DNA from 4 places in the Photobacterium sp. J15 genome. Region 3 is predicted to be linked to each of the others. Evidence: predicted binding sites of a transcription regulator. Region 3 holds the regulator's gene; each other region holds the start of a gene.
The links. The regulator PurR, encoded in region 3, represses purine synthesis genes. The targets are predictions, from matches to a motif close to TNANGNAAACGTTTNCNTNA.

Region 1 (7,275 bases), 280 kb from region 3:
GTCTGGCCGGTAGTGTACTGTCGATGATCACAGGTTCTGCAATCGCACTTTCTCTGGGTGCCGATCCGCAGCTGACTGCGAGTATTTTGCCAAAATCCGTCACTACACCAATTGCGATGGCGGTTTCAGAGCAAATCGGCGGTGTTCCTGCCATTGCTGCAATTATGGTGATTATTGCCGGCCTGTTCGGTGCCGTGCTGGGTTATCCTCTGTTCCGCGCGTTAGGTATTGAGGCTTCAATTGCGAAAGGTCTGACTATCGGTACCGTGTCTCATGCGCTTGGTACGGCAAAGGCCGCAGAAGAAGATCTACAAGAAGGTGCCTTCAGTTCACTGGCATTAGTGATCTGTGGTGTGATTACTTCTATCCTCGCGCCGGTGCTATTTCCTGTAATTTTGCAGGTTTTCAGCTAAATATTTCGAGTTAGCTATGTGTTCGTAATCGAATACAATGTTAACTTATTGATAAATAAGGAGGTGAATTCTAAAATCTGTGTGACGCCACTCTCATTTATGTAATGCATGCAACAACCATTGGCATTATGTGACCTTGATCACACATAGAATTCATCTCTGCGCCTACAATGTTTCTCCATACACAATACGGAGTGACAACTCATGCATACTAAAGTAATGGATGCTTTAGGCGCTTTACCATCTGATCTGGCGACGGCACTTAAGCCTGTAATTGAAGATGCTAACTTTGATGCAACATTGAGCCCTGAGGTTTTCGAGAAACTACTTGCTGAAACACACATGACAGACAGCGAGTTACGTGTTGCTCTTCTTCCTGTTGCTGCAGCTTATTCCGTTGCTCCGATTTCAAATTTCTATGTTGGTGCAATTGTCCGTGGTGAATCGGGTCGTCTGTATTTCGGTGCTAACATGGAATTTGTCGGCGCTTCCCTGTCTCAAACTGTCCACGCAGAACAATCCGCCATCAGCCACGCCTGGGTGAAAGGCGAAACCGGCATTCAAGACATTACCATCAACTACAGCCCTTGCGGTCACTGCCGTCAGTTTATGAACGAGCTGACTACCGCTAAAGAGCTTGTTGTTCAGCTACCTGAGCGCGCAGCTAAACGTCTTCAGGAATACCTGCCTGAATCATTCGGCCCTGCTGACCTGAACATCACTGATGCCCTGCTGACTAAAGTTGACCACGGTCTGAAAACAGAAGCGACCGAAGAGCTGGTTCAGCTTGCATGTAAAGCAGCGAACTCTGCTCACGCTCCTTACACCAAAAACTTCAGTGGTGTAGCCCTGAAAGCAAAAGACGGTAAAACGTTTGTTGGCATGTACGCTGAAAACGCAGCATTCAACCCTAGCCTGCCTCCGCTGCAGGTTGCACTAATCAACATGAACATGGCCGGTTACCCGCATGCTGACATTGTTGAAGCGGCGCTGGTTGAATGTTCAGACAGCACAATCAGCCACCTTGCTGATACTCAGAACACTCTTGAAGCACTGAATCCGGATATCCCGCTGACTTACGTGGCGGCATAACGACCGATGTATCAAGATTGAAGTTAAAAACCGCCTGATGGCGGTTTTTCTTTTTAAATCAGTTTCATCCTTTTCTCGGCAAGAGTATGATGCCGTAAGTTTTTGTCAGTAATTATTTTGTCACTTGAGCATGTCCCATCAACATAACCCGATTCAGGGTGCCAGCTGGATGCTGACCGCAGGCCTTGCCTTTGCGATTGTAAACAGCATGGCGCAATACCTGAGCGTGATGCTGAATCTGCCGTCGACGACGGTTGCATTTTTTCAGTATTTCATCGCACTCGTTGCCATTTTCCCTTGGCTGAAGACCCTTGGTCTTCGTCAGGCACTACAAACCAAACACTTTGGTATGCACTGTCTTCGTGTATTCCTGTCTGTTATCGGTATTCAGCTCTGGCTGTGGGCACTGGCCTATCCGGTGCCAATCTGGCAGGGTATCGCCCTGCTGATGACATCACCGCTGTTTGCAACTATCGGCTCAGGCCTGTTCCTGAAAGAGAAAGTCGGTGCAGCCCGCTGGCTGGCGACTCTTGCCGGTTTTGCGGGAGCCATGATTATTCTGGAACCATGGGCTGACGGTTTTACCTGGGCAACTCTACTGCCTGTTGGTGCCGCTTTCTTCTGGGCCTGTTATTCTCTGATGGTGAAAAAGATGTCGGTGCACGATTCACCGACAACCATGGTTGTGTACCTGCTGCTACTTATTACACCGTTTAACGTGTTCCTGGCGGCACCTGAATTCACTATGCCTGATCAAGGCCTGACCTGGTTGCTGCTGCTTGGAGCAGGTCTTCTGACTGCACTGGCTCAATGGGCAATTGCTAAAGCCTACGCCGTTGCTGATGCGTCTTTCGTTCAGCCTTTCGACCACGCTAAATTGCCGCTTAACGTGCTGGCAGGCTGGGTGGTATTCGGTTGGGTTCCACCGGGACGCCTATGGCTTGGCGCTGCAATTATCATTGCTTCTGTGGCTTTCATTACCCAATGGGAAAACAGAAAGAAGTAACCAAAGTGAAGTAATTCGCTGAATTCATTTTTTGGATTTCAGATCAAAAGAGGCGAGAAACTAATTGTTTCTCGCCTCTTTTTTGTTCTTAACTCTAATCTAAGCCCAAACTTAGAACCGGTTTAGAAACGGTAACGAACTCCAATCGCCCCTTCCAGTTCCAGGTCTACATCTTCTACAACATACAGTGTCGGGCCAACCTCACCATAAAGCTCAACACGGTCCAGAGGTACCTGGAAACCGACGCCGGAACGAACACCTAGTTTGTCGTCTTTATCATCGACGTACTGTGCGCCGACAAAAGTGTACATGCTATCAAGCTCAGGTTTGCTGACTAACTTGCCAAGGTTAAAGGTCTTATCAACAGCAACGCCAAACTCATCAATGCCAAGAGAAAAACGAAGGTCATTCTGTTTGTACTGAATGCCGCTCATAGGGCTGCCAAAAAAGACGCCGATGCTCTGTGAAGCCTGTGCCGTCAAGGAAACACAAAGAGTCAGCGCTAATCCCAATAGTGTTTTTTTCATCATAGTGTTCATGCTCAAAAAAGTGTTATTGCCAAAAGCTACAGCAAAAAAAGTAACCGATAACAGTCAATGACAGTAATTTAACCGCAAAACGCATTCAGCTCGACGGGTCAAAACCAATCATGACATAACTTTGACAAATCCCCCTTTCTAACATAGCGAAACACAAGCGGAAAGCATTTATCTGCTTACAATACTCAGTTGTTTAACTTTAGTCGAAAAACCAAAAAGCAAACGTTTGCGCAAATCTGACAATCCTGTATGATCCGCCGGGTAATCAACACACAAACGTAAGGAAACCCAATGTTAGGTTCAGCTACTCGTCCGGATGCAACCCGTGTTTTGTTACTAGGCTCTGGTGAACTTGGAAAAGAAGTCGCGATAGAGTGCCAACGCTTAGGTCTCGAAGTTATTGCTGTTGATCGCTACGCTAACGCCCCTGCCATGCAGGTCGCCCACCGTAGCCATGTTATTAATATGCTGGATCCTCAGGCTCTGAAAGAAATCATCAGCCTGGAGCAGCCTCACTATGTGGTACCGGAAATCGAAGCCATTGCCACAGATACCCTAGTCGAACTAGAAAAAGATGGCTTGAATGTTGTACCGACTGCCAACGCTACCAAGCTAACAATGAACCGCGAAGGTATCCGTCGCCTGGCTGCAGAAACTTTAGGCATCCCGACCTCTCCGTATGAATTCTCTGACCAATATGATGACTTCGCCGCTTCGGTTGAAAAAATAGGTACACCTTGTGTGGTGAAGCCAATCATGAGCTCATCCGGTAAGGGCCAGAGCGTGATCAAATCTCCTGCTGATATCGAATCTGCTTGGCAGTACGCACAGGAAGGCGGCCGCGCTGGTGCAGGACGTGTGATCGTGGAAGGTTTTGTTGAATTTGATTATGAAATCACTCTGCTGACTGTACGTGCTGTGGATGGCGTACACTTCTGTGATCCTATCGGTCACCGCCAGCAGGATGGTGATTACCGTGAATCATGGCAGCCTCAGGCAATGTCTGCGGCAGCTCTGAAAGCAGCACAAGAAGTGGCGGAGAAAGTTGTCAATGCTCTTGGTGGATATGGCTTGTTCGGTGTTGAGTTGTTCGTTAAAGGTGACACAGTCCTGTTCAGTGAAGTTTCGCCTCGTCCGCACGATACCGGCATGGTGACCCTGATTTCTCAGGACCTGTCAGAATTTGCTCTGCATGTCCGAGCTTTCCTCGGTTTGCCGATTCAGTCAATTACACAATACGGTCCATCGGCTTCAGCGGTAATTTTGCCCGAAGGCACATCAGAAAATGTGCGCTTTGATAACCTGGCTGTCGCTATGGCTCGTCCGCAAACTCAATTGCGCTTGTTCGCCAAGCCGGAAATCAACGGACGCCGTCGTTTAGGTGTCGCCCTCACCCGCCGCGATAATATCGTCGACGCTATCAGTGATGCCGTAAATACAGCAGCTGACGTAAAAGTGGTGTTTTAATTCCTGAAACACCCAGCTCAGTGACACCGTCACTGGCGTATACAACAAGCAAAAAAGGAGCCGATCATGGCTCCTTTTTCACTATGTAAGCAGAATAGTGCCTGTTATTACACAACGTGCCTCTTCTGCCTTGTCTTTCACTTTAAACCTCAATCAACCAGGCTTCTTCCGCAAAGCGGCTAAGACCACGCTGACGACGAGGATGCGATTCATCAGCTTCATCACGCTCAAGTGCGGTAATTTTGCATCCCTTGAACAGCATTTCGATTTCATTCTGGGTTACGCTAAACGGAGGACCATCCATCTCAGCCTGTGGGTAATCCAGCGTGATCAATAAGATTCGACCACCAGCTTTCACCATAGACAGCAAGCACTCGGCATACATCAGACGCATCGGCTCAGGCATCGCAATCAGTGCGGCACGATCATAAACCACATCAACAGGATCAATTTGTGTAGAGAAAAAGTCGCCACAGTAAATCGTGATTTCATCGAGTTCATACATGGTCTGGCCGTTACCCAGCGATGTCACTGTCGGGATATAAAACAGCTCAGAGAAAAAAGCTCTCACTGCAATATCGCTCAATTCAATACCGATAACTTTATTGTGCTTCTCAGCCAGCCAGGTCATATCCAGTGACTTGCCGCACATTGGCACAAGCACTGAATCATCCCGCGATGTACTTACCGCCGGCCAGTGTTTAATCAGCTTTGGATTAACGTCGTTTAAGTGGAAACCAATACGGTTTTCAGCCCAGCGGCTATGCCAGAATTCTGCATCCATTTTTTTATCTCTTTTATCTGACTTTACTTTTTGTAATAAGGATCTGAACACAGTTTATCGCTCTGATCCAGCCCTGATTTTTTGAATCCACCAAACGCAAAAAAGGATGCCGAAGCATCCTTTATCGCCAATCTCGCTAAGCCTAAGCAAAGCTAGATTATAAATACGTTCTCAATTTTTTCTTTATGAGAGTAATTGAATAAACGATTCAAACAGCCCTTACGAGATGCGGAACAGTTTAATCGAATCACGGCGTACTGTTACGCCACGGAAAGTTACAGGTTCTAGCAACGTCATCAGCTGCTTAGAAACAAAAAACTTACCGCCGTAGCTGCGATCACCGCCACGATTTACCCAATCTGCAAATTCATCTGCCAGGCTGAACATAGAGTTACCAACAAGCAGAACCAGGACTTTTGCGACTTCACTGTCATTCTGTTTATTAAACTCCGCGTCACGAACCTTCTTACGGTATTCGTCGACGATTCTTTCTAGGCACTCAAATCTGCTCATATACACCACCATAAAAAAAGAGGTGCGGATACTACTGCTCATACCCAAGTAAATCAACCCATAGACGGGAATTCTTGTGATAAAACGGATATTTTTTCATGTTCATAACATGTTTCCTCCATTTAATCATACAAATCTAGATAAAGATCATATTTTGACGCCAATATATAGTTATATTTAAAATATAACTTTAAGTAAGATTTGTGCGCAATGTGCTGCAGGGAAACCAGTATGAGTGAGTCAAACAAGGCCATTATTCTATATGGCAGCCTGGATACAGAGTTTCGAACTATCGAGGCAATGGTGAAAATCTATTGCAAAAACCACCACAAAACGCCTGCACTCTGTGAGCAGTGCAAAGACTTTCTTGAGTACGCATTTACCCGCCTTGATCGCTGCCCATATGGTGAAGCCAAACCGACTTGTCGACTCTGCCCTATTCACTGTTACAAAACGGATTACCGGGAGATATCACGTAAGATAATGCGCTATTCAGGTCCGAAGATGCTTTTCAAACATCCGATTCTTGCTGTCCGTCATCTAATCGCGGAAAAACGCCCTGTTCCAGAGAAACCTGAATCCGGCGCGTCTAACCGACACAAACGCAAATTACTGGAGAAACAAAAGCCAGGAAATTAAAGCCTGACATTCAGCTTCAATAGACATCTTAGTTACGGTAATAATCGACGACCTGAACTTTAGATGGCTTCCCATTGCCCGATACATCCATTGAAAAAGTATTCGGCCCTGTCATCTTCACTGAAGATGACAGCTTACCAGCCACGCTAACGCCTTCTATTTTGTCGAACTGCCGTGAAATATCGTAGTGCATGTTTATGTTTACAGTCGCTTCCTGATCCGCGACCAGCTGAAACTGGCAGATCCCGGTGGGACAATAGACATCCAGTTCGCCCTTCTCTCTGATTGTTATTTTTTCTACATTCTTAATCGGTGTTGCAGAGAGCTGCAAATCTTCATTACAGCCCTGAACTAAAAGCAGAACGGCGCCAACGATAATCACACTTTTTAAACTGGCTAACGACATTTTCCTCAACCTCATCCGTTTATGTTCGTTTCTCGCTGTTTCATTTTCTAGTCCACTCTTCTCTAACAAGGCATCTCATTGGTAAGGTTTCCCATATTCCGACCACTCATCTCCCAGTTCGATCATAGAGTCTGTTATATCTCAATCACAAAAAGAATAACGCTACTTAAACAACGCACTTCCAATTCAGACATTCTTTTTTCTGAATCGTTTTCAAACGTTTTGCTTGATCACCCTACAGCCTGGCGGCGTCCACCTCATTTAAAGCCTTTTTGATGTCGCAAACCCGATACAGCTGCTCACCATATCACTGACAATACTTGTGGCTTGAAAGTTAGACATTGACGTAAATTAACCAGTTCAATGGATAAAACTATGCACAATAACAACTCATCGGCCAGGTTTGCTTTTTCATC
Region 2 (7,275 bases), 610 kb from region 3:
ATACCGCCGATGCGCTGGAAAAACGTAATCTTCGCGACATGGAAATTCTGCCGCTGTATGCGCGTTTGTCTGCCGGTGAGCAGAACCGGGTATTCCAGTCACATAGTGGTCGCCGTATTGTTCTGTCGACTAATGTGGCGGAAACCTCGTTGACTGTTCCTGGCATCAAATATGTTATCGACCCGGGTACGGCGCGTATCAGCCGATACAGTTACCGTACTAAGGTTCAGCGATTGCCTATCGAACGTATTTCACAGGCGAGTGCTAACCAGCGAAAAGGTCGATGTGGTCGTGTTCAGGAAGGTATCTGTATCCGTCTGTATTCGGAAGAAGACTTCCTGTCGCGCCCTGAATTCACCGATCCGGAAATTCTGCGTACCAACCTGGCATCGGTAATTCTGCAGATGACAGCGATCGGGCTGGGTGATATCCAGGCATTCCCGTTCGTGGAAGCGCCGGATAACCGTAATATTCAGGACGGTGTCCGCTTGCTGGAAGAGCTGGGTGCGATTAATTCGAAAGCGAAAGATCCGCGTAAACGCCTGACTGCTGTTGGCCGCCAGTTGGCTCGTCTGCCGATTGACCCGCGTTTGGCCCGTATGGTGCTGGAAGCGCCGAAACAGGGTGCGCTACGTGAAGTAATGATTATCGCGAGTGCCTTATCTATCCAGGATCCGCGCGAGCGTCCGATGGAAAAACAACAGGCATCGGATGAAAAGCACCGTCGCTTTTACGACAAAGAATCTGACTTTATTACTTTTGTGAACCTCTGGGATTATGTCCAGGAGCAGCAAAAAGCGATGTCGGGCAACCAGTTCCGCAAGCTGTGCAAGAAAGAATACCTGAACTACCTGCGCATTCGTGAATGGCAGGATATCTACTTCCAGGTTCATCAGGTTGTGCGTGAACTTGATCTGCGTGTTAACGAGCAGGAAGCAAGCTATCAGGGTATTCACACGGCATTGCTTTCCGGCATGCTGTCGCACATCGGCCTGAAAGATCAGGAGAAGAACGAATATCAGGGCGCACGCAATGCCCGATTCAATATCTTCCCGGGGTCTGGCATTTTCAAGAAGCAGCCGAAGTGGGTAATGGTTGCCGAGCTGGTGGAAACCTCCAGACTATGGGGTCGCATTGCTGCCAAAATTCAGCCTGAGTGGGTAGAGCCTTTGGCCGAGCACTTGATGAAGCGCAGCTACAGCGAACCGCATTGGGAGAAGAAGCAGGCTTCTGTTGCCGCATTTGAAAGAGTGACACTTTACGGAATTCCGGTTATTGCTAAGCGTAAAGTCAATTACGGTAAGATTGATGCGGTAGTTTCCCGTGAAATCTTTATCCGTTCTGCACTGGTGGAAGGTGACTGGGATACTAAGCACAAGTTCTATCATCAGAACCGTAAGCTGTTGCGTGAAGTTGAAGAGCTGGAGCATAAGTCCCGTCGTCGAGATATTCTGATTGATGACGATGCGTTGTTTGATTTTTACGATCAGCGAATTGAGCACACCGTAGTTTCCGGTCGTCACTTCGATACCTGGTGGAAGAAAGCATCTCGTGAAAACGCAGATCTACTGAACTTTGAGCGTGAAATGCTGCTTAAAGGCGATGCCAGCCATGTTACCGATCTGGATTACCCGAACTTTTGGCATCAGGGTAACCTGAAGCTTAAGCTTAGTTACCAGTTTGAGCCGGGAGAAGACAGTGACGGTGTAACAGTTCATATTCCGCTGCCGATCCTTAACCAGGTTGAACCTGATGGCTTCGACTGGCAGATCCCGGGTCTTCGACATGAACTGGTTGTGGCTCTGATTAAATCACTGCCTAAACCGGTACGTCGCAATTTTGTGCCGGCGCCGAACTATGCTGATGCCTTTATGGCTCGTACCGAAGTGATGGCAATGCCTCTGCTGGATTCTCTGGAGAAAGAGCTTAAGCGTATTTCAGGTGTTACCGTTCTTCGTGAAGACTGGAATCTGGAACAGGTTCCTGAACACCTCAAAATTACCTTCCGCGTTGTGGATCACCGTAATCGCAAGCTTCGTGAGAACAAGGATCTTTACAGCCTGAAAGATGGACTGAAAGAGAAGGTTCAGGAAACGCTGTCTAAAGTTGCAGATGATGATATCGAGCAGGATGGTCTGAAAACCTGGAGTTTCGGTAAGCTACCTGAGCGTTACCAGCAAAAGCGTGGCGGCTTTGAAGTGAAAGCCTATCCGGCGATTGTTGATAACAAAGACTCGGTAGGCATTAAGCTGTTTGAAACAGAAGAAGAGCAACATACTGCAATGCAGCAGGGCCAGCGTCGTCTGGTTCTTCTGAATGTACCGTCACCGATAAAATATTTGCACACCAATCTGCCGAACAAGTCGAAGCTGGGCCTTTACTTCAACCCTTACGGTCGGGTGATGGATCTGATTGATGACTGTATTGCTTGTGGTGTCGACAAGTTGATCGAAGAGAAGGGTGGCTTGGTATGGGAGGCGGAAGCCTTTGACGCGCTGAAAGAACATGTTCGCGCCGAGTTGGGTGATACGGTTGTTGATATTGCTAAACAGGTTGAAGAGATCCTGACGACAGCATTCAACATCAACAAACGCCTTAAAGGCCGCGTTGATTTGACAATGGCATTTGCTCTTTCTGATATCAAAGCCCAGATTGAAGGTCTGATCTTCAAAGGTTTTGCCACAGAATGCGGCTGGCGCAAGCTGCCGGATATTCTTCGTTACATGAAGGCGATTGAGCGCCGAATGGAGAAACTGCCGATTGATCCAAATAAAGACCGCATGCACATCTTGAAGATTGAGTCTGTGGTTTCGGATTATAAAGAGTTGCTGAACAAGATTCCGAAAGGCCAGCCTGTTCCTAAGAAGGTGAGAGATATCCGCTGGATGATTGAAGAGCTGCGTGTAAGTTACTTTGCTCAGCAGCTGGGTACGCCATATCCGGTATCGGACAAGCGTGTTCGCAATGCTATCAACGAGTGCTGATTTAGTTTAGTTCGATGGAATAATGAAAGCCGAAGCATCAGCTTCGGCTTTTTTATGTCCAGAGATAGGGGAAGGAAGTACTAGTCATATTCTTTTGTTGCGCTCGCTTAAGGTATAAAAAAACGGAGCGCGATGCTCCGTTTTTCAAATCAGAAACTGTGGGGATTAACGTTCCCAGTATGCTTCTTCCAGACAGTCTTCACGCTCAGGCAGGCCACGGGACAAGCGAGGCGCATGCTGAGTCAGTACCTGGTAGCTAACGCGGTTCGAGTACTGACAGATCTGAGAGAAAGATGAGTAAGTCAGGAACTTAGCAACGTGCTTGGCAGAATTCGGCACATTAACTTTGTGATAGCAGTTAGCAGACATGTCATGCAGAAGCGCAGACAGAGCTGCATCACCAGCACCGTTAGTGTTCTTAATTTCTACCGGGCCACCTAGGTATGGCGCGATGTGTGAGTAAACGCGGATTGGGTTCTCACAGTCTGCTTTAGCCATCGGACGGCTGAACTCGTACTTGTTAAATTCAGCAATACGGCCAGGCAGTAGCGGCAGGGTAGATTCACGCTTCAGGTGATCGTCAGTGTAACCTGCCATATACAGGCCAACAGGGCCAGCAGTACAAAGAACCAGGTCAACCCAATCAAGTGCTTTATCAGCAGCAATCAGCGGATCTTTTTCACCAGTCAGTGCTTCAGCTTCTTCCTCGTTCATCGCAACACAAGTTACGTGTTCTTTCAGAAACTCAATCCACCATTCTTGTTTGTCTTCAATAACGTACTTAGTACCCAAAGTCAGAACAACAGGAACGTTATGTTTTTTTGCGAACTCAATGGCTTTAAGCGCCGACTCTTTCATCGGTGCGCCAGGCTTGCCGCGGACAAGGTAAGAAGAAAGAACCAGTGCGGATGCGTTTTTGAATGCTTTTTCCGGAATATGCTCCGGGGTTAGCTGGTTCATTTCACCTTCGTTGATAGCGAAAGTACGTTCACCATCTTCAGTGATCAGGGTGTAGCAGCGGCCAATTGGACCATCAACAGGCTGAAGGTAGTCCAGATCCATACGGCAAGAAGTATTGCAAAGGTAACGGTACGCGTAGGAGCCGATCTTCAGGTCTTTACTCATTACGCCCAGCAGAATCGATTTATCGTCTGCCAGTACAGAGTAGTTATGAAGAGTATTACCAATGGTATCACCAGGGTATTCGTGGCTGATCAGGTTGCGTTCCTTTAGTTCCTGATAAAGCAGTTCTGCTTTGTCTTCGTCAAGTACTAGAGAATGACCTTTACTCAGAGAATGGCGTTGCAGGAAGTCATCATCAACTCGAGCTTCGATGTCGACGATAGTTTGACCAACACCAACAAGGTGTGTTCGAGATAGCGGATTTTCTTGCTGGATTTGAGCAACTAATGGATCGCGGGCATCAACTGGAAAGTAATGCTTTGACTTACGCTGACCAGGGAATTTCATGTGTGAAAGCTATCGGTTTTTTAGGGAATTTTGTTTCATCATATCACAAAAATGGGATTTACATCCCACTTTCTTGCGCTTTGGTGACGAAAACGGTTTTTTTGGCTTTTTTTTAAACAAATTAAAGCTGAGCAATATTACTTTGTGAGCATAAGTGCCTGAATAATTGAGGAATAATCACTCAATTATAAATGCAGCTGCGTATGGTGGCAGCTGTATATTTAAGCTTACAAAGTATCGTTCTTTAATTTGGGAGGAAGTTTAGCTCAGTAATTTAGGCTCATGGGCTCTTGTTCCGCCAACAGGGCGGTTTACATTAATTGAGCGACCTTTCTTCATGCCTCTTTCATAGTCGTCGGTCATCGCCTTCATTGCTTCCTGAAGCTGTTTTTTGAAGGTTTCGCGATCAACGTTCTTAAACTCACGGTCGATGTAATTCGTCATGCGTTTGTCATGATCATCATCGGTAGTAAGCTCTGGCAGCTTTTCCAGCGCGCCTTCAATCCAGCCCGCAAGGAATGAATTTACACGGCGGGTCACTTCAGAGGTACTGGTGCCAGTGCCTTGGAAGCTGTTACGGAACTGGCCAGTTTGCTGGTTCATTTCGCGGTAAACAACGTCAAAAGCAAAGGCGGCAAAAATAGCGCGTTCAGCGGTGCCGATAAATTCGGCTTGCTTCAGCCCTTTGTAATTAGTCAGAACACACTCAACACCAAAACGGCGGTTAATGCCACGAATGATTTTGAGGATCTGCTGACTGATATCAGTCGGTAACAGAGTCGATGCCTTGGTTTTGCCCATCTGAATGAATTCAATATCATCTTTTTCCAGACCATATTTGAGCATCAGGCGGTGGGCCATCTTAATCGCTTGAGCGGCTTCATTGACGTTCGCTGAGTTGCCCAGTTCAAGGCATTTTGCAATCTTCTTAAGCGCCTTTCGCTTCTGTTCAGACATTCAATCACACTCATTCACAAAATGGTCGCGTATTTTAGCTTTTTATGCCATTAAGTACAAATTTCGCAGCCTGATCTTGCGTGTTTTGGCTTCTTTGAAAATACGGTCAAACTTGAGAAAGCTGATCTTCAAACGCATAATTGGTAAGTGGTTTCCGACATAATAGTGCCGATATGACAACTTCTTACCAATCCATCGATGTTCCTTATGAGTTTCGCCATACCTGCTGGTTTTGTGGTGAACCCTATTTTGAGTCTTATTCCTTCATGCCGTCCCCGAATTATGAGCATCAGGAGTTGCCAGTTATGGTGCCATGCTGCCAAGAATGCTATTCCTTTTGTCACTCAATAAAAGCAAGTGGGCTGGACTTGCTGCGTGATAAGGTGAAGGAAAAGCTTCATAAAAAATATGAAAAGCATCTTCAGATCGGGGTGAACTGGACCAAAGAAGAACTGGAACAATCTGAGTTTGAAGGCAAGGCCCTTGAAGGGTTTCGTGAAAGTGGCTGGAAGATGTTCGAGATAGCCAAGGCGCGGGTGAATTACACTGGGTGGCCGTTAACTATTGATGGCTTGCCAGTAACTGGAATGAGTACCAGTTTCCATGTTGAATATAATGGGATCACTTATACCAGCCTGGCACAGGCTGTTGAGCAATTAGCTAAGGCTTATAATATTCCGCAACCTTATCTTGAAGAGGTTGTAGAGTTGGTTGGCCGGAATAGGCTGACATATGCGATACGTTTTTCAAAAAGCACTTATGGCTACTCGGCAGAAGACAGGGAAGCCAGCATTGGCAGCCTGAAGGCAATGCTGGCTGAAGAGGAAGCCCTTTCTATAAGCCAACAGGTTAATGAGAAAGGAATTGATGTTGGAATTGGTGAAATTAAGGAGCTGATCCTGTATCGAACTATGGTTTCTGCTCATGCGATTCAATGGATTTTGAAACAGGGGATTTCGACATTAAACCAGCTGGCTGAGCAGGAAGAGGCGTTTTTCGAGCATTTCAGCAAGGACTCAGAAATAGCAGCATTTACCTACTTTAATGGTGTGCAAATCTATTTGGAGAAACGGGAGACTGAACCTGACTGGGCTGAAAATGAAGATCCGAATCGCGCTTTGTTTGGACGATTAGCAGGTTCGAAAATTTAATATTTATAAAAGATTAATGAGGGCTGCGAAGTTGATATTACTTCGCAGCCTCTTTGGTTTTATCTGTATTAGTTTTGTCTCTACTGGTTATGACGAGCCCAAACCATCGTTTTGCCATTTTCGTCAAAAGCTAGCACTTCATACGGATGTTTTGTTTCGTTGTAATCCATTCCAGGTGATCCCATTGGCATGCCGGCAACTGCAAGGCCGATCATGCGTTTCGGCTTAGCTTCCAGAAAACGCTTGATATCTTCTGCCGGGATATGGCCTTCAAAGGTGTAGCCTTGAATTTGGGCTGTATGGCAGGAAGCATATTCAGGGTGGATCCCGAGCTTTATTTTGATTGGCGTCATGTTCTTTTCATAAGCCTGTTCAAGCTCAAAGCCGTTCTCTTCCATATGCTTTACCCACTCTTTACAGCAGCCGCAGTAAGGAGAAAGGTAGTTAACGCCCTTGATGGTGTTAGCCATAGCGAAAGAGCTGGATGCCAGCAGAGCTAGTGCAACGAGAGTTTTGAATTTCATTTTTCGATCCTTTGTCTGGTAACTGATTGAATAACAACATTTTCAGTCGTGACTTTGATGCTGAGCAATGAGTTGCTTTATACAGGTTGACCCAGAGCCGCGGTCAAAATCACTCACGCAGACATCGGTGGTCGAAGGATCAATTCATGGAAGTGGTATTGCTCACCGTCAGGTTCAGTGAATAGCGGA
Region 3 (7,275 bases):
AGGAATAAAATTTAAATCAGAGATGAAATTAAGCAGGAAAATAATTTAAAAAATGCGTATAACTATAAAAACCGAAGAAGATTAAATTGAAAGAATCAATAAATTAAATATAAAAAGTCATTGATTAATACATTTAACACCGTCTATAGAAGCTTTAAATTCACTCTAATTCAGGCATAAAAAAACCGAAGCCATAGGGCTTCGGTTATATATTAGTTATGATTCGCTTCGATTTTTACAACTCGATTGCCTTATTCTGGCTCAGTAGCTTCATACCTTTAATATGCTGGAAAAACCACTTCAGAATGGCAAGCGCTGCTATGATTAAACCTGCAACCGGAATTGCCTGCAACAACTTGTCCAGCAGCGAGCTGTGTACCCAGTAACCGGCACCGGCCACCATCCCACTCATGGTCGCGGCTGTTACGCCCAACACAACAAAGAAGGTAAAAAACAAAAAGAAAGTACGAATAATTGTGTAGTAGTGGCTGTAACTCAGCTCATCTGTACCTTTATTCATTTGGTACGCGGAATAAAGCACTGCAAAAATACCAGAAATCATTAACGTAAACGGGGTCAGGAAGCTGGCAACGTAGGCAAAACGTACACCTTTCGTATTCTTATTGGACATAAATTAAATCCGATATTGTTATCAATATGACAATTATCACACGAAATTTTCCCCCTTCAAGAAAGCCTTCTGCTTACGATGATCCGGATCAAGCGATTCCGCGATTGTCCGTTATAACGACCTAAACGAACAAAGGCCTGATATTCATTCAGGCCTTAAATCACTATTTACGTTGCAACTTACATTAAGATACGAACTGCTGTTACAGCTTTTCTGATGGTGTTGTCACTTCGCTTCCATCTACAATACGCTTATGTCCTTCCTGCAAATGAACAAAGTCCACCAGATCATCACCGCTAACCTGAAATGCCTGACCGAAACCTTTAACAAACAATCCCTGAATCGGCTCCAGGCGGAATAGAGAAAAATCAGCCAGACCGCTTAGCCCTTCAACAATTTCACCAAAACGCTCTTGCAATGCAGCAATACCTTCCTGCCAACGTTCGGTTTCACGATCAACCACAAAGACATTCGCTTCAAATGTCAGCCGTTTACGGGCATAAATCGTTTTCGACGTACCTTCATCTTCAATCATCATCAAAGACACTTGCGGATTCTCGAGCAAATTACGCGCATGTTTAGCAATCTGGCTGATCAGCACATAATAACCATCATCCAGCAAGGCAAAGGGCGCGTAACTCACGTTAGGTTTGCCTTCTGCATCAACAGTAGCGAGCTGAAGGGTCTGGCACGACTCTCGAAATTCGGCAATTTCAGGGCCAAGCCGGTTTTGAAGGCGTACCTGCTTTACCTGTTTCATTAACTTGTATTTCTCCGGGATATTGTTGTTTTCATGCTTTAAGACGGCATTAGTGAATAGACGTTTTTTCTAACCTCTACTCCCATTTTTACCCATATCAATATAATAGCCCCGGATTTCCGCTTCTCTTGAAGAGAGAGCAGTCAGGTATCCCACCTCATTCCGCATTGCCAAGACAGATGTCACAAAAGCACATGTTTTATAACCAAAAGTTATCAGCACTATCAAATAGCTCAAACAAATAACGCATCATATGCACCTTAACACCCTTAAAGTGCATTAACTTTGTTGATATCTATCAAGATTTAAGATCTTGGAATACAGAAACGTTGCACTGTGCGCTACACTCAGTAGAATGTGAACGCAAGCGATTAACAATGTAACGTCAGTTAAAGACGCGAGAAGCAAGGCCGCTCGTTGCAGCGGCTTTTTGGCGTTTTTGTACATGATGATTTGTTCATAAAACAGACAGTAACAAACAGCAAAATTGCCTGAACAACCAAATACAAAGACAATTTTGCTGTCTGTTACTATCAATTTAAATGAATATGAAACGGTCGGGACCTCTGACCTGAAATTATTAGAAGAATAAGTATGGCAACGATTAAAGATGTTGCACGTTTAGCTGGAGTCTCAACGACAACAGTCTCACACGTGATCAACAAAACCCGTTTTGTAGCAGAAGCTACACAAAAAAAGGTATTAGAGGCTGTTGAAGAACTGAACTACGCGCCAAGTGCCGTCGCGCGAAGCCTTAAGTGTAATACCACACGTACCATCGGAATGCTGGTAACCAAATCAACCAACCCGTTTTTTGCCGAAGTCGTTCACGGTGTTGAAGAGTACTGCTATAGCCAAGGGTACACACTGATTCTTTGTAACACAGAAGGTAATCTTTCCAAGCAACGAGATTACCTACGCATGTTGGCAGAAAAACGTGTCGATGGCCTGCTTGTCATGTGCTCAGATCTTGACGAAAAGCTACTTGAGCTTCTTGAACGTCAAAAAGATCTGCCAATGGTGATTATGGATTGGGGTCCGGAAAGCCCGCACACGGATAAAATTCAGGACAACGCAGAACTTGGCGGCTATGTTGCAACCAAGTACTTCATCGAACAAGGTCACACAAAGATTGGCTGTCTGAGCGGTCACACAGACAAACTCACATGTCAGGAACGTCTGAAAGGTTTCCACAAAGCCATGAAGGAAGCTGAGCTGGACGTAAATGAAGACTGGCTGCTTGAAGGGGACTTCGAATGTGAGTCTGCTGTTGTTGCGGCGAAGCGCTTTATTGAAATGAAAGATCGCCCTACCGCCATCTTCTGTTTTAACGACATCATGGCAATGGGCTTGATCAGTACGTTTGAACAGGCTGGTATCCGTGTTCCTGATGATATTTCTATCATCGGGTACGATAACATCGATTTGGCGCCTTACTTCTCGCCCCCTCTGACTACAATTCACCAGCCAAAGCGCAGATTGGGTCAAACGGCGATCGAGATCTTACTTGCACGTGTTAAAGACAAAAAACACGAGCATCAGATTTTTGAAATGGCACCTGAACTGGTGGTTCGCAATTCTGTTAAGAATCTTAATGCATAAATCGTAATTGCAATCTGCGTCGACATTGACACATAAAACCGGTGAGGCAACTCGCCGGTTTTTTTTTCATCCGTGAAAAAAATAGTATTCAATATGAACAATCGATATGAAAAATGCGTCGAGAGCCCAAAAAACGAACTAATTTATTGGACCAAGATCACACTTTTAAAAATGGGAGCAAGGTCAAAAATCATAACTTAAGATATATTAATAGCGTCACGAACAAGGCAAACCATTCGAAAGATTGGGACGCAAAGCTTCCGGCCTAAAAGTGTTTAGTTTTATGAACTATGTCACTTATGGTAGCGGGGTTGCCGATGGATGTAGCAAATGGCTATGTCAGACTTTAACTTATCGCTGACATAGTCTTTTTGTAAATTTTGCTATTCTGAATCCTCGCTCTTGTTTTAGGTGACTCGAAGATATTTCACAATATTTATCACCGAGAAGACGCATGGACAAACCAGTACTTAAAGAATCATTAAGATTATTTAATTGTTTCGAGAATATTAAATCTCGTTCAATGTTTGGCGGTTTTGGCATATTTTCAGGCGAAACAATGTTTGCGCTTGTAGTAAATGACAAATTGCATTTACGTGCTAATGCCGACAACGAAGAAGAATATAAGAAAGCAGGTCTGGAACCTTACGTTTATAAAAAACGTGGCTTCCCTGTTGTAACTAAGCAATATGCTATTCCTGAAGAATGGTGGAATGAGCCTCAAAGAATTGTCAGCAAAGCTGAACGAGCTCTGGAGGCGGCCAAACAGGATAAGGAAACCAAAAGCAAAAGCGGACCGAACCGTATTAAAGATCTGCCAAACCTTCGCCTTGCCAACGAGCGAATGCTTAAGAAAGCTGGCATAAGCACAGTTGAAGAACTGTATGAAGCGGGCTCCCTAAATGCTTACAGAGCATTGCAGGAGACACACAAAGATACAGTTAATATCGAGCTTCTGTGGGCATTAGAAGGTGCTGTAAGTGGTACGCACTGGTCTGTAATTCCACAACAGCGACGTACAGAGCTTCTGTCACAACTGAATTAAATTCAGATAAGCAAAATATAATAAGAGGTGCATGTCACCTCTTATTTTTTATGCTTATACCCAACCTGATTAATTAATACTTGTAGCATATAAAAATAATTGCTTAATTAAATTATTTAGTCGTTAATTGACAATTTTTTGTCAATACGAGTGAAAAATTGACACTTCTCACAAAGCTGTTCATAAAATCATCAACACTCTTTTTTTAACTCCTCCGATTAGTAAAATTGAACCGTCATATAAACCGGAGGTTGTTATGTACTATTCAAAGCCATTTCCCGGACAAGCTGAACAAATGTTTAAAGACAAGTTTTGTATATGGCCCAGGTTAATGCGTGGTCTTGTATTTGTCAGTTTACTTCCGTCTGCAATAGTGACACTTTTAGTACTTCAGCAACATGCCTCTCTTGAAGCTCTTGAGAGTGCACTAATTATTACTGCAGCCTTTAACCTACTGCTGCTTTGCTGGGGTGTCTTTTTAAAAGTTCGCTCAAAGAAATACTGGTATCGCAACTATCACATTGGCAAGACCATGGTGATTGCTTCACTACCTTTAGTTGCCTGCTTTTATCTCTTCGTCGCAAATCCTGATACAGCAGATATTGCCAAACAACAAAGGTCACAAGTAGTACAAATTTCAGTCAACTAAGCACTTTTATCAAAATTATCTTAATTTTCTGAAATTTAATTGCCCCATTAACGGTCTGTGTCTCACAACAATCTAGTAATATAGCCGACCATTAGTCCAACTAGATTGATATACTAAAAGTAGCATATTGCTACAGTGATACAGACATATAAGGGGCTCATGTGCGTATACCAGCCAAAAAACAGTATTCCATCTTCATTAAACCACTTCTTTGGCTTCAAAAACGCCATTACGGTAACGTTCTGAATCCTGCTCTTTTGTGGGGTCGACGCCCTGCTTTATTCTGGCTGGTGGCCGGTTTCTTTGGATACTTAGATCGTAAGTCCTCCCCTATCACCCCGGTTATTCGTTCACTTGTCTGCGTTCGTGTTTCTCAGCTTAATGATTGTGCTTTTTGCGTTGATGCCAACGGTATGAAACTGGCAGAGCGCTGCGATTGTGTTGAGAAAATCAAAGCCCTTGCTAACTGGCAGCACAGTGAGCACTTCGATGAGCAAGAGCGCGCGATTCTTACTTACGTAGAGGCAATGACCATCACCGGTCAAAAAGTTACTGAAACGATGCTCAGCGATATTCAGAAATGGTATGACGCTGATGCACTGGTTGAACTTACTGCTCTGGTTTCTTTCCAGAACCTGTCGGCGAAATTTAACACCGCACTTGATGTACCTGAACAAGGTTTTTGTTCAATTCCAATCCAGCCGGGTGATGAAGAAGCACCGACTGCGGAATCTTCAGATAAATGATTGAAAGGTGAAGTCATGGATAGAAAAAAACTGCTACTCCTCGGGACAATAATCAGCCTTATCGGTCTTTGGTTTGCACTGGATCTTGGCCAGTACTTCACTCTGGAGCAAGCCAAGGCTCAGCAAATTGCCCTGCAAGATACTATTGCAGCGAAGCCTTTTTTATCCAGCCTGATCTACTTTGTCATCTATGTGGTCGTCACAGCGTTGTCGCTGCCAGGCGCTGCCATCATGACATTGCTGGGTGCTGCACTGTTCGGATTCTGGTGGAGCCTGCTGCTGGTGTCTTTCGCCAGCACCATAGGAGCTACACTCGCGTTTCTGTTCAGCCGCTACATCCTGAGAGACTGGGTACAAAATAAATTCGGCAATCGTCTTGAACCAATTAATGCAGGAATCGCGAAAGACGGGCCGTTTTACCTCTTTACTCTGCGTCTGATTCCTATTTTCCCATTCTTTATCGTGAACCTGGTTATGGGCCTGACACCAATCAGTACCCGTATGTTCTACCTGGTGAGCCAGGTCGGGATGCTCGCCGGTACCATGGTATATATCAACGCCGGTACTCAGTTAGGTGAGATTGAATCCCTCAACGGCATCATTTCTGCTCCTGTTTTGATCTCTCTTGCCCTGCTAGGCCTGTTCCCGCTTATTGCGAAGATGGTAATGAACATCATCAACCAACGCCGTGTATACGGCGACTGGCAACGGCCGGAACACTTCGATCAGAACATGGTTGTGATCGGCGCCGGTGCCGGTGGCTTGGTCAGTTCTTATATTGCTGCGGCAGTGAAAGCCAAAGTAACTCTTATCGAGCGTCATAAAATGGGAGGAGATTGCCTTAACACCGGATGTGTACCGTCTAAAGCAATTATCCGGGCCGCTCACACCATGGCCGAAATTTCCCGTGCACAGGACTTCGGAATTACAACCGAGAAGCCTCAGGTCAATTTTGGGCAGGTGATGGCTCGCATCCATAAGGTGATAGAAAAAATAGAGCCTCACGACTCAGTAGAACGCTATACAAAGCTTGGTGTTAATTGTATTGAGGGCGATGCAAAAATCCTCTCTCCATGGGAAGTAGAAGTTAACGGTGAGCGCATTACAACCCGTAATATTGTTATCGCAACGGGAGCACGTCCTCTTGTACCAAATATTCCAGGGCTTGAAACTGTCAACTACCTGACCTCAGATTCAATCTGGTCACTGAAAGAACAACCCGAACGTCTGTTAGTGCTCGGTGGTGGCCCAATCGGATGTGAACTGGCACAAAGCTTCAGCCGTCTCGGCAGTAAAGTCACTTTGGTAGAAATGGCGGAACAACTGTTAATCCGCGAAGACAATGACGCATCTGAACTGGTGAGAAACGGGCTTGAAAAAGATAGCGTTGACATCAAACTCGGCCATAAAGCAGTGCGTTTTGAATCAACCATTGCTGAAGATGGCCGTCAGGTCCAGCGCGTTTATCTTCACCGTAACAACTTCGACCAAAACACTGATAACGAGGTAGTCGTTGAATTTGATGCGGTAATGCTGGCACTTGGTCGTGTAGCAAACGTTCAGGGCTTTGGCTTGGAGGAGCTTGGCATCACAACAACAGAGCGTGGCACTGTCGATGTGAATGAGTACCTGCAAACCAAGTACCCGAACATTTACGCAGTAGGCGATGTTGCTGGCCCGTTCCAGTTAACCCATGCAGCTGCTCACCAGGCATGGTATGCAGCAGTAAACGGACTTTTCGGACATTTCAAGAAATTCAAAGCCGATTACTCCGTATTACCGGCGGCAACCTATACTTCACCGGAAGTTGCTCGAGTGGGTATTAACGAAAAAGAAGCCCAA
Region 4 (7,275 bases), 980 kb from region 3:
TCTTTCAGGATTTTAGCCAGAGCTTCAGTTGACTCAGGACCCAGGTCGAAGATCATGTCGTCGTCCTGAACTTCAGAAACGTGCTTGATTTCTGCTTCTGCGTTTTCGTCGAATGCTTTTGCACACGCTACGTCAGTTGCAACAGGGATTGCACACTCGTCCATCAGCTTCTTAGCAGTATCTACCAGATCAGCTTCGTACAGAGATTTACCAACATTGTGGCCTGCAGCTGCGATGAATGTGTTTGCAATACCACCGCCAACTACTAGTTGGTCAGCAACTTTAGACAGAGACTCAAGAACAGTCAGCTTAGTAGAAACTTTAGAACCACCAACGATTGCAACCATTGGACGAGCAGGCTTGTCCATTGCTTTACCTAGTGCGTCCAGCTCGTTAGCCAGCAGAGGACCAGCACAAGCTACAGGTGCGTTCATACCAACACCGTGAGTAGATGCCTGAGCACGGTGAGCAGTACCGAATGCATCCATTACGAAGATGTCACACAGTGCAGCATACTTCTTAGACAGCTCTTCTTCGTTCTTCTTCTCGCCTTTGTTGAAGCGAACGTTTTCAAGAACAACCAGCTCACCAGCGTTCAGTTCGATACCGTCAAGGTAGTCTTTAGCTAGTTTAACTTCGCAATCTAGTGCATCGTTCAGGTAGTTAACAACAGGCTGTAGAGAGAACTCTTCTGCGTACTCGCCTTCAGTCGGACGACCCAGGTGAGAAGTAACCATTACTTTTGCACCAGCTTCCAGGCAGTGCTTGATAGTTGGAAGAGATGCAAGGATACGTGCATCAGAAGTTACTTTACCGTCTTTTACTGGCACGTTTAGGTCAGCACGGATAAATACGCGTTTACCTGCAAGGTCCAGATCAGTCATCTTGATTACAGACATGGTTTGTCCTCTCAACATTGATTAATTTAAAGTCAAAGTTCTTTTGTCGGCCCGGCTTCACTGCCCAGCCCCATAATTCTTACTACTGTTCTTCTGCACTGGTTTTGTGCATTGCCAACGCCGTATCTAACATTCGGTTGGCAAATCCCCATTCATTATCACACCACACCAGCATCTTGATCAGGTGCTGGTTACTAACCCGAGTCTGGGTGCCGTCAACAATCGCGCTATGGGGATCGTGATTGAAGTCGATTGAAACAAGTGGTGCATCGGTGTAATCAACTATGCCAGCTAATGTACAACGAGACGCCTCTGCCAGTGATTGATTTATGTCATTAACTTTCACATTTGTTTTAACTGTGACACTTAAATCCATTGCTGTGACATTTATTGTCGGAACACGCACAGAAATAGCTTCAAATTTGTCAGAAAATTTCGGAAAAATACGACCGATACCAAGATGAAGTTTAGTATCAACCGGAATAATTGACTGGCTAGCTGCGCGGGTGCGACGTAAATCAGTGTGGTAGGCATCAATGACCTGCTGGTCATTCATTGCTGAGTGAATTGTAGTGATAGTGCCGGATTCGATACCGAAGGTCTCATCCAAAACCTTAATAACAGGAACAATACAGTTGGTGGTACACGAACCATTCGAGACAATGCGGTGCTCAGACTTGAGCGACTCGTGGTTCACACCATAGATAATGGTGTTGTCGATATCATTGGCACCCGGATGGGAAAACAAAACCTTTCCGGCACCAGCGCTGATATGCGCTTCGCCGTCGGCCCTTGAACCGTAAATACCGGTACAGTCGAGAACAATGTCGACATCCAGGTCTTTCCACGGCAGAAGGCTAAGGTCTGGTTGATGCAGAATTCGGATAGAGTCTTTGTCACCATTTCCATGAGCGATAAAAAGGTGCTCCTGGTCATGGCTGACAGGCTTTTGGAAACGCCCGTGGCTGGTATCGTACTGCAACAGGTGAGCCATTGCTTCAGGCTCAGCCAGTTCGTTGACTGCCACGACGTTGATTTGATGATTTTTGCCGCTTTCATACAGCGCGCGAAGCACACTGCGTCCGATACGGCCGAATCCATTAATTGCGACTTTTAGTGTCATATCCGTGCTACATATTTACTAAGCCGCGTTAGTGTATACCAAGCCAAGCAGAGAATCACCTTAATTGTGACCCCTATCACCTGATTGTTAAAAATAATTACAAATCAATATGATAAATACAAAAACCGGTACTCACTTCAGCGGAGGGTTAGAGGAAAGAAGGTGATGTATATCGCATTTTCAGCAAAAAAAGGCCTCTTGCTGAGGCCTTTTTTTCATACATCGAAATAAATCGTAATAGTTATAACGGGTCAGATTCCCGATTAAGCCAGCAGCTCTTTTGCAGTTTCCACTACGTTTTCAGTTGTGAAACCGAACATCTTAAACAGCTCGCCTGCCGGTGCAGATTCACCGAAAGTAGTCATACCGATGATACGGCCGTCGAAACCAACGTACTTGTACCAGAAGTCAGCAATACCCGCTTCGATAGCTACACGTGCAGTCACGTCAGATGGCAGAACCGCTTCACGGTATGCAGCATCCTGCTTGTCGAATACGTCAGTCGCAGGCATAGAAACTACGCGAACCTTGCGGCCTTCAGCAGTCAGCTGTGCGTATGCTTCTGTTGCCAGCTCAACTTCAGAACCGGTTGCGATAAGGATCAGCTCTGGCTTGCCTTCGCAGTCTTTCAGGATGTAACCGCCTTTAGCGATGTCAGCAACCTGAGCTTCGCTACGCTCCTGCTGCGCCAGGTTCTGGCGAGAGAAGATAAGAGAAGTAGGGCCGTCTTTACGCTCGATAGCAAATTTCCATGCTACAGCTGATTCAACCTGGTCACATGGACGCCATGTGCTCATGTTTGGCGTCAGGCGCAGAGATGCGATCTGCTCGACAGGCTGGTGAGTCGGGCCATCTTCACCCAGACCGATTGAGTCGTGAGTGTAAACCTGGATGTTCTGTACTTTCATCAGCGCAGCCATACGCATTGCGTTACGTGCGTATTCCATGAACATCAGGAAGGTTGCACCGTATGGTACGAAACCGCCGTGCAGTGCGATACCGTTGATGATTGCTGTCATACCGAACTCACGTACACCGTAGTGGATGTAGTTACCGGATGTATCATCAGCAGTCAGTGACTTAGAGCCAGACCACATAGTCAGGTTCGATGGTGCCAGGTCCGCTGAGCCGCCCATAAATTCTGGCAGCAGCTTACCGAATGCTTCCAGTGAGTTCTGAGAGGCTTTACGAGACGCGATGTTCGCAGGGTTTGCCTGAAGATCTGCAATGATAGCGTTAGATGCTTCTTCCCAGTTTTCTGGCAGCTCGTTGTTTACACGACGCTTGAATTCAGCAGCCAGTTCAGGGTGAGCGGCTGCGTATGCTGCAAACTTCTCGTCCCATGCTGCTTCTTTAGCCGCACCCGCTTCTTTCGCATCCCACTCAGCGTAAACGTCTGCAGGAACTTCGAAAGGACCGTGGTTCCAGCCAAGGAATTCACGAGCCGCTGCGATTTCTTCAGCGCCCAGAGGAGCACCGTGACAGTCGTGAGAACCGGCTTTGTTTGGAGAGCCGAAGCCAATGATTGTCTTACAGCAGATCAGAGTCGGTTTGCCAGTTTCTGCTTTCGCCGTTTCGATAGCTGCGTTGATAGCGTCAGCATCGTGACCGTCAACTGCAGGGATTACGTGCCAGCCGTAAGCTTCGAAACGCTTAGCAGTGTCATCAGTGAACCAGCCTTCAACTTCACCGTCGATAGAGATGCCGTTGTCATCCCAGAAAGCGATCAATTTGCCAAGACCCAGAGTACCTGCCAGAGAACATGCCTCGTGCGAGATACCTTCCATCATACAGCCGTCGCCCATAAACGCGTATGTGAAGTGGTCAACGATGTCGTGACCGTCGCGGTTGAACTGATCTGCCATTGCTTTTTCCGCAATCGCCATACCAACAGCGTTAGTGATACCCTGACCCAGAGGACCAGTAGTCGTTTCAACGCCTGGTGCGTAACCGTATTCAGGGTGGCCTGGCGTTTTAGAGTGAAGCTGACGGAAGTTCTTCAGGTCATCGATAGACAACTCATAACCTGTTAGGTGCAGCAGAGAGTAAATCAGCATAGAACCGTGGCCGTTTGACAGAATAAAACGGTCGCGATCAGCCCACTGTGGGTTCTGTGGGTTGTGGTTCATGTGGCTGCGCCATAGTACTTCAGCGATATCAGCCATACCCATAGGTGCACCCGGGTGGCCAGAGTTTGCCTGCTGTACACCGTCCATGCTCAGGGCACGGATTGCATTAGCCAGCTCTTTATTTGAAAGATGGTTACGAGAAGACATGTCTGCTCCAAAAATTCGTAGACTTTTTTATTGCGGTTTTTTGCCTTTATATAACTAAAGCAAAGAAACCAGGAATCGGCGGGCGTGTATTGTCGCAGAGTCTGCCACCTTACTGCAAACGTTTCCCTTAATAAAATAAGTCCGATATCAAATAAGCTAACCGGAAATTGACAAAAAAATACCAATCCCAACCCCACAGACGTAAACGTTTGCCTCAAGTTTTCAACATAATCCCTAATGTTTGTAATGTTGATTTTCTGTCGTTCCAGAGTATTATAGACGTCTAGACGGAGGTAGCTCTATACTTTCAAACGTATATCCGTATATGTTTTATCAATGATTTTGCAGATTTCAGAGCACCTCAATATCAATCCGTATCTACATAAAAGTGAGACCACGCATGTCAAAACACCTGTTCACTTCTGAGTCGGTATCAGAAGGTCATCCGGATAAAATTGCAGACCAGATTTCTGATGCTGTATTGGATGCGATCCTGGAACAAGACCCTAAGGCGCGTGTTGCGTGTGAGACCTATGTAAAAACCGGTATGGTGATGGTGGGTGGTGAGATCACCACTTCTGCATGGGTTGATATCGAAGAGCTGACTCGTAACACTGTTCGTGAAATCGGCTACGTAAACTCAGACATGGGTTTTGATGCGAACTCTTGTGCGGTTCTGAGTGCAATCGGTAAGCAGTCTCCGGATATCAACCAGGGTGTTGACCGTGAAGACCCTCGTGAAATGGGTGCCGGTGACCAGGGTATCATGTTCGGTTACGCGACTAATGAAACAGAAGTTTTGATGCCAGCACCAATCACTTACGCACATCGTCTGGTTGAACGTCAGGCTAAAGTTCGTAAGAACGGCACTCTGCCATGGTTGCGTCCTGATGCGAAAAGCCAGGTAACTTTTGCATACGATCAGGGTAAAATCGTTGGTATCGATGCTGTCGTTCTGTCTACTCAGCACTGTGAAAGCATTGAACTACCTGTACTACAGGAAGCAGTTATGGAAGAAATCATCAAACCGACTCTTCCTTCTGAGTGGCTGAACAAAGACACCAAGTTCTTCATCAACCCGACAGGCCGTTTCGTAATCGGTGGTCCAATGGGTGACTGTGGTCTGACTGGCCGTAAGATCATCGTTGATACCTACGGTGGCGCTGCACGTCACGGTGGTGGTGCGTTCTCTGGTAAAGATCCATCAAAAGTTGACCGTTCAGCAGCTTACGCAGCACGTTACGTTGCTAAGAACATTGTTGCCGCTGGCATGGCGGACCGCTGTGAAATCCAGCTGTCTTACGCAATCGGTGTTGCTGATCCAACATCAATCATGGTTGAAACTTTCGGTACCGAAAAAGTAGCTCACGACATCATTGTTGAAGCGGTGCGCCAGCACTTCGACCTGCGCCCTTACGGTATGCTTGAAATGCTTGACCTTCTTCAGCCTATTTACCAGAAGACAGCAGCTTACGGTCACTTTGGCCGTGATGAATTCCCTTGGGAAAAAACTGACAAAGCTGAACTTCTGCGCGACTTCGCAAAGCTTAAGTAAGCATTGCTGCAAACAAATTGAAAAAGGAAGCTTCGGCTTCCTTTTTTGTTTTCTGGGAACTCTCATTCGAATTCCCTATACTGCCCTGCTCCGGCGATAACATCAGATCCGACTATGACATCCCTTCAAAACCAGGTTATAGAGAAAGTCAGGCAGTGTATTGACCAGGCCAACCACCGCCTCAACAAACACTTTGCCATGCCAGCAGTCAGCTTCCGCCAACGGGGAAAAATTGCAGGAAGTGCCCGTTTGCAAGGCTGGGAAGTGCGCTTCAATCCGGTACTGCTGGAGGAAAATCCGCAGGCTTTTCTGGATGAAGTGGTTCCCCACGAAGTCGCTCACCTGGTTGCGTTTAAACTGTTTGGCAAAGTGCGTCCTCACGGCCGGGAATGGCAAATCATCATGACTGAAGTATTTGGCGTACCGGCCAGAACCACTCACAGCTTTGATATCACATCAGTTCAGGGGGCCACCTTCCTCTATCGCTGCCACTGTAGTGAGCATCACCTGACTATCCGACGCCATAACAAGGTTGTACGAAAGCAGGCGATATATCACTGCCGCAAGTGCCACCAGCCGCTTGAAGCCGTCTGACAGCTCTACCACCATACATTTCGTCCCATAACCGTTACACTATGTAATTTACAAAATAAAAAAGAGTGAACTGCTTCTAAAAACCACATTCAGTGATAACCTTGTCAGAACTGTTTCCAATGATAAGGCCGCACATGCAGCGCACTTTAAAATGGCTCGCCATCGGTTTACTGTTCCCAGCAACCGTGATGGCCGCCCACCCCTCATCATTCAGCAAAGCGAAGAAAATCGCCGTCAATATCTACCAGGAGCATCCGGTCAGCTTCTATTGCGGCTGTGACATCAAGTGGCAGGGTAAAAAAGGCATTCCGGATCTGGAAAGTTGCGGCTATGAAGTTCGCAAACAGAAGCGTCGTGCCAGCCGAATTGAGTGGGAACACGTGGTGCCGGCCTGGCAGTTTGGCCATCAGCTTCAGTGCTGGCAGGACGGCGGTCGAAAGAACTGCGGTAAAGATGCCAGGTTCCGCCGTATGGAAGCGGATCTTCACAATCTGACTCCGGCTATCGGTGAGGTGAACGGTGATCGCTCCAACTTCAACTTCCGTCCGTGGACCGGCGACAAGGGAGCCTTTTACGGCCAATGTGAAATGAAAGTCGACTTTAAGCAACGCCGTGCCGATCCGCCTCCGGCAGCTCGTGGCGCTATAGCCAGAACTTATCTGTACATGAGCGACAGATACCCGTTCCGTCTCTCCCGACAGCAACGCCAGCTGATGGAGGCCTGGGACAGGCAATACCCGGTCAGCGACTGGGAATGCCGCCGCGATGGGAAAATTGCAGAAATTCAGGGTAACCATAACCCATATGTTGAGAAGGCCTGTTCTCAGC

Region 1: purT (formate-dependent phosphoribosylglycinamide formyltransferase) is a predicted target of PurR. The motif match lies at 3,265-3,284, and genes of this name have one in related genera.
Region 2: AACQ93_RS09860 (inosine/guanosine kinase) is a predicted target of PurR. The motif match lies at 4,539-4,558, and genes of this name have one in related genera.
Region 4: metK (methionine adenosyltransferase) is a predicted target of PurR. The motif match lies at 4,496-4,515, and genes of this name have one in related genera.

The regions. Positions count from the first base shown of each region.
Region 1 is NZ_CAWMUI010000001.1:1,808,171-1,815,445, reverse strand. It holds gene AACQ93_RS08405 (CidB/LrgB family autolysis modulator) at 1-413, shown strand, start outside; gene cdd (cytidine deaminase) at 618-1,505, shown strand; gene AACQ93_RS08395 (DMT family transporter) at 1,636-2,511, shown strand; gene AACQ93_RS08390 (hypothetical protein) at 2,634-3,041, opposite strand; gene purT (formate-dependent phosphoribosylglycinamide formyltransferase) at 3,342-4,517, shown strand; gene AACQ93_RS08380 (thiopurine S-methyltransferase) at 4,660-5,301, opposite strand; gene AACQ93_RS08375 (hypothetical protein) at 5,521-5,814, opposite strand; gene AACQ93_RS08370 (nitrous oxide-stimulated promoter family protein) at 6,046-6,453, shown strand; gene AACQ93_RS08365 (hypothetical protein) at 6,482-6,859, opposite strand; gene AACQ93_RS08360 (multiheme c-type cytochrome) at 7,235-7,275, shown strand, end outside.
Region 2 is NZ_CAWMUI010000001.1:2,137,318-2,144,592, reverse strand. It holds gene hrpA (ATP-dependent RNA helicase HrpA) at 1-2,984, shown strand, start outside; gene AACQ93_RS09860 (inosine/guanosine kinase) at 3,150-4,454, opposite strand; gene AACQ93_RS09855 (DUF2786 domain-containing protein) at 4,716-5,411, opposite strand; gene AACQ93_RS09850 (hypothetical protein) at 5,585-6,562, shown strand; gene AACQ93_RS09845 (DUF411 domain-containing protein) at 6,643-7,086, opposite strand; gene AACQ93_RS09840 (hypothetical protein) at 7,200-7,275, opposite strand, start outside.
Region 3 is NZ_CAWMUI010000001.1:1,529,507-1,536,781, reverse strand. It holds gene AACQ93_RS07150 (hypothetical protein) at 236-631, opposite strand; gene hutZ (heme utilization protein HutZ) at 834-1,391, opposite strand; gene purR (HTH-type transcriptional repressor PurR) at 1,986-2,993, shown strand; cyclic di-GMP riboswitch class I at 3,210-3,312, shown strand; gene AACQ93_RS07135 (TfoX/Sxy family DNA transformation protein) at 3,448-4,038, shown strand; gene AACQ93_RS07130 (hypothetical protein) at 4,295-4,687, shown strand; gene AACQ93_RS07125 (carboxymuconolactone decarboxylase family protein) at 4,849-5,433, shown strand; gene AACQ93_RS07120 (FAD-dependent oxidoreductase) at 5,449-7,275, shown strand, end outside.
Region 4 is NZ_CAWMUI010000001.1:548,970-556,244, reverse strand. It holds gene AACQ93_RS02720 (phosphoglycerate kinase) at 1-899, opposite strand, end outside; gene epd (erythrose-4-phosphate dehydrogenase) at 982-2,022, opposite strand; gene tkt (transketolase) at 2,286-4,298, opposite strand; gene metK (methionine adenosyltransferase) at 4,699-5,853, shown strand; gene AACQ93_RS02700 (SprT family zinc-dependent metalloprotease) at 5,968-6,447, shown strand; gene endA (deoxyribonuclease I) at 6,582-7,275, shown strand, end outside.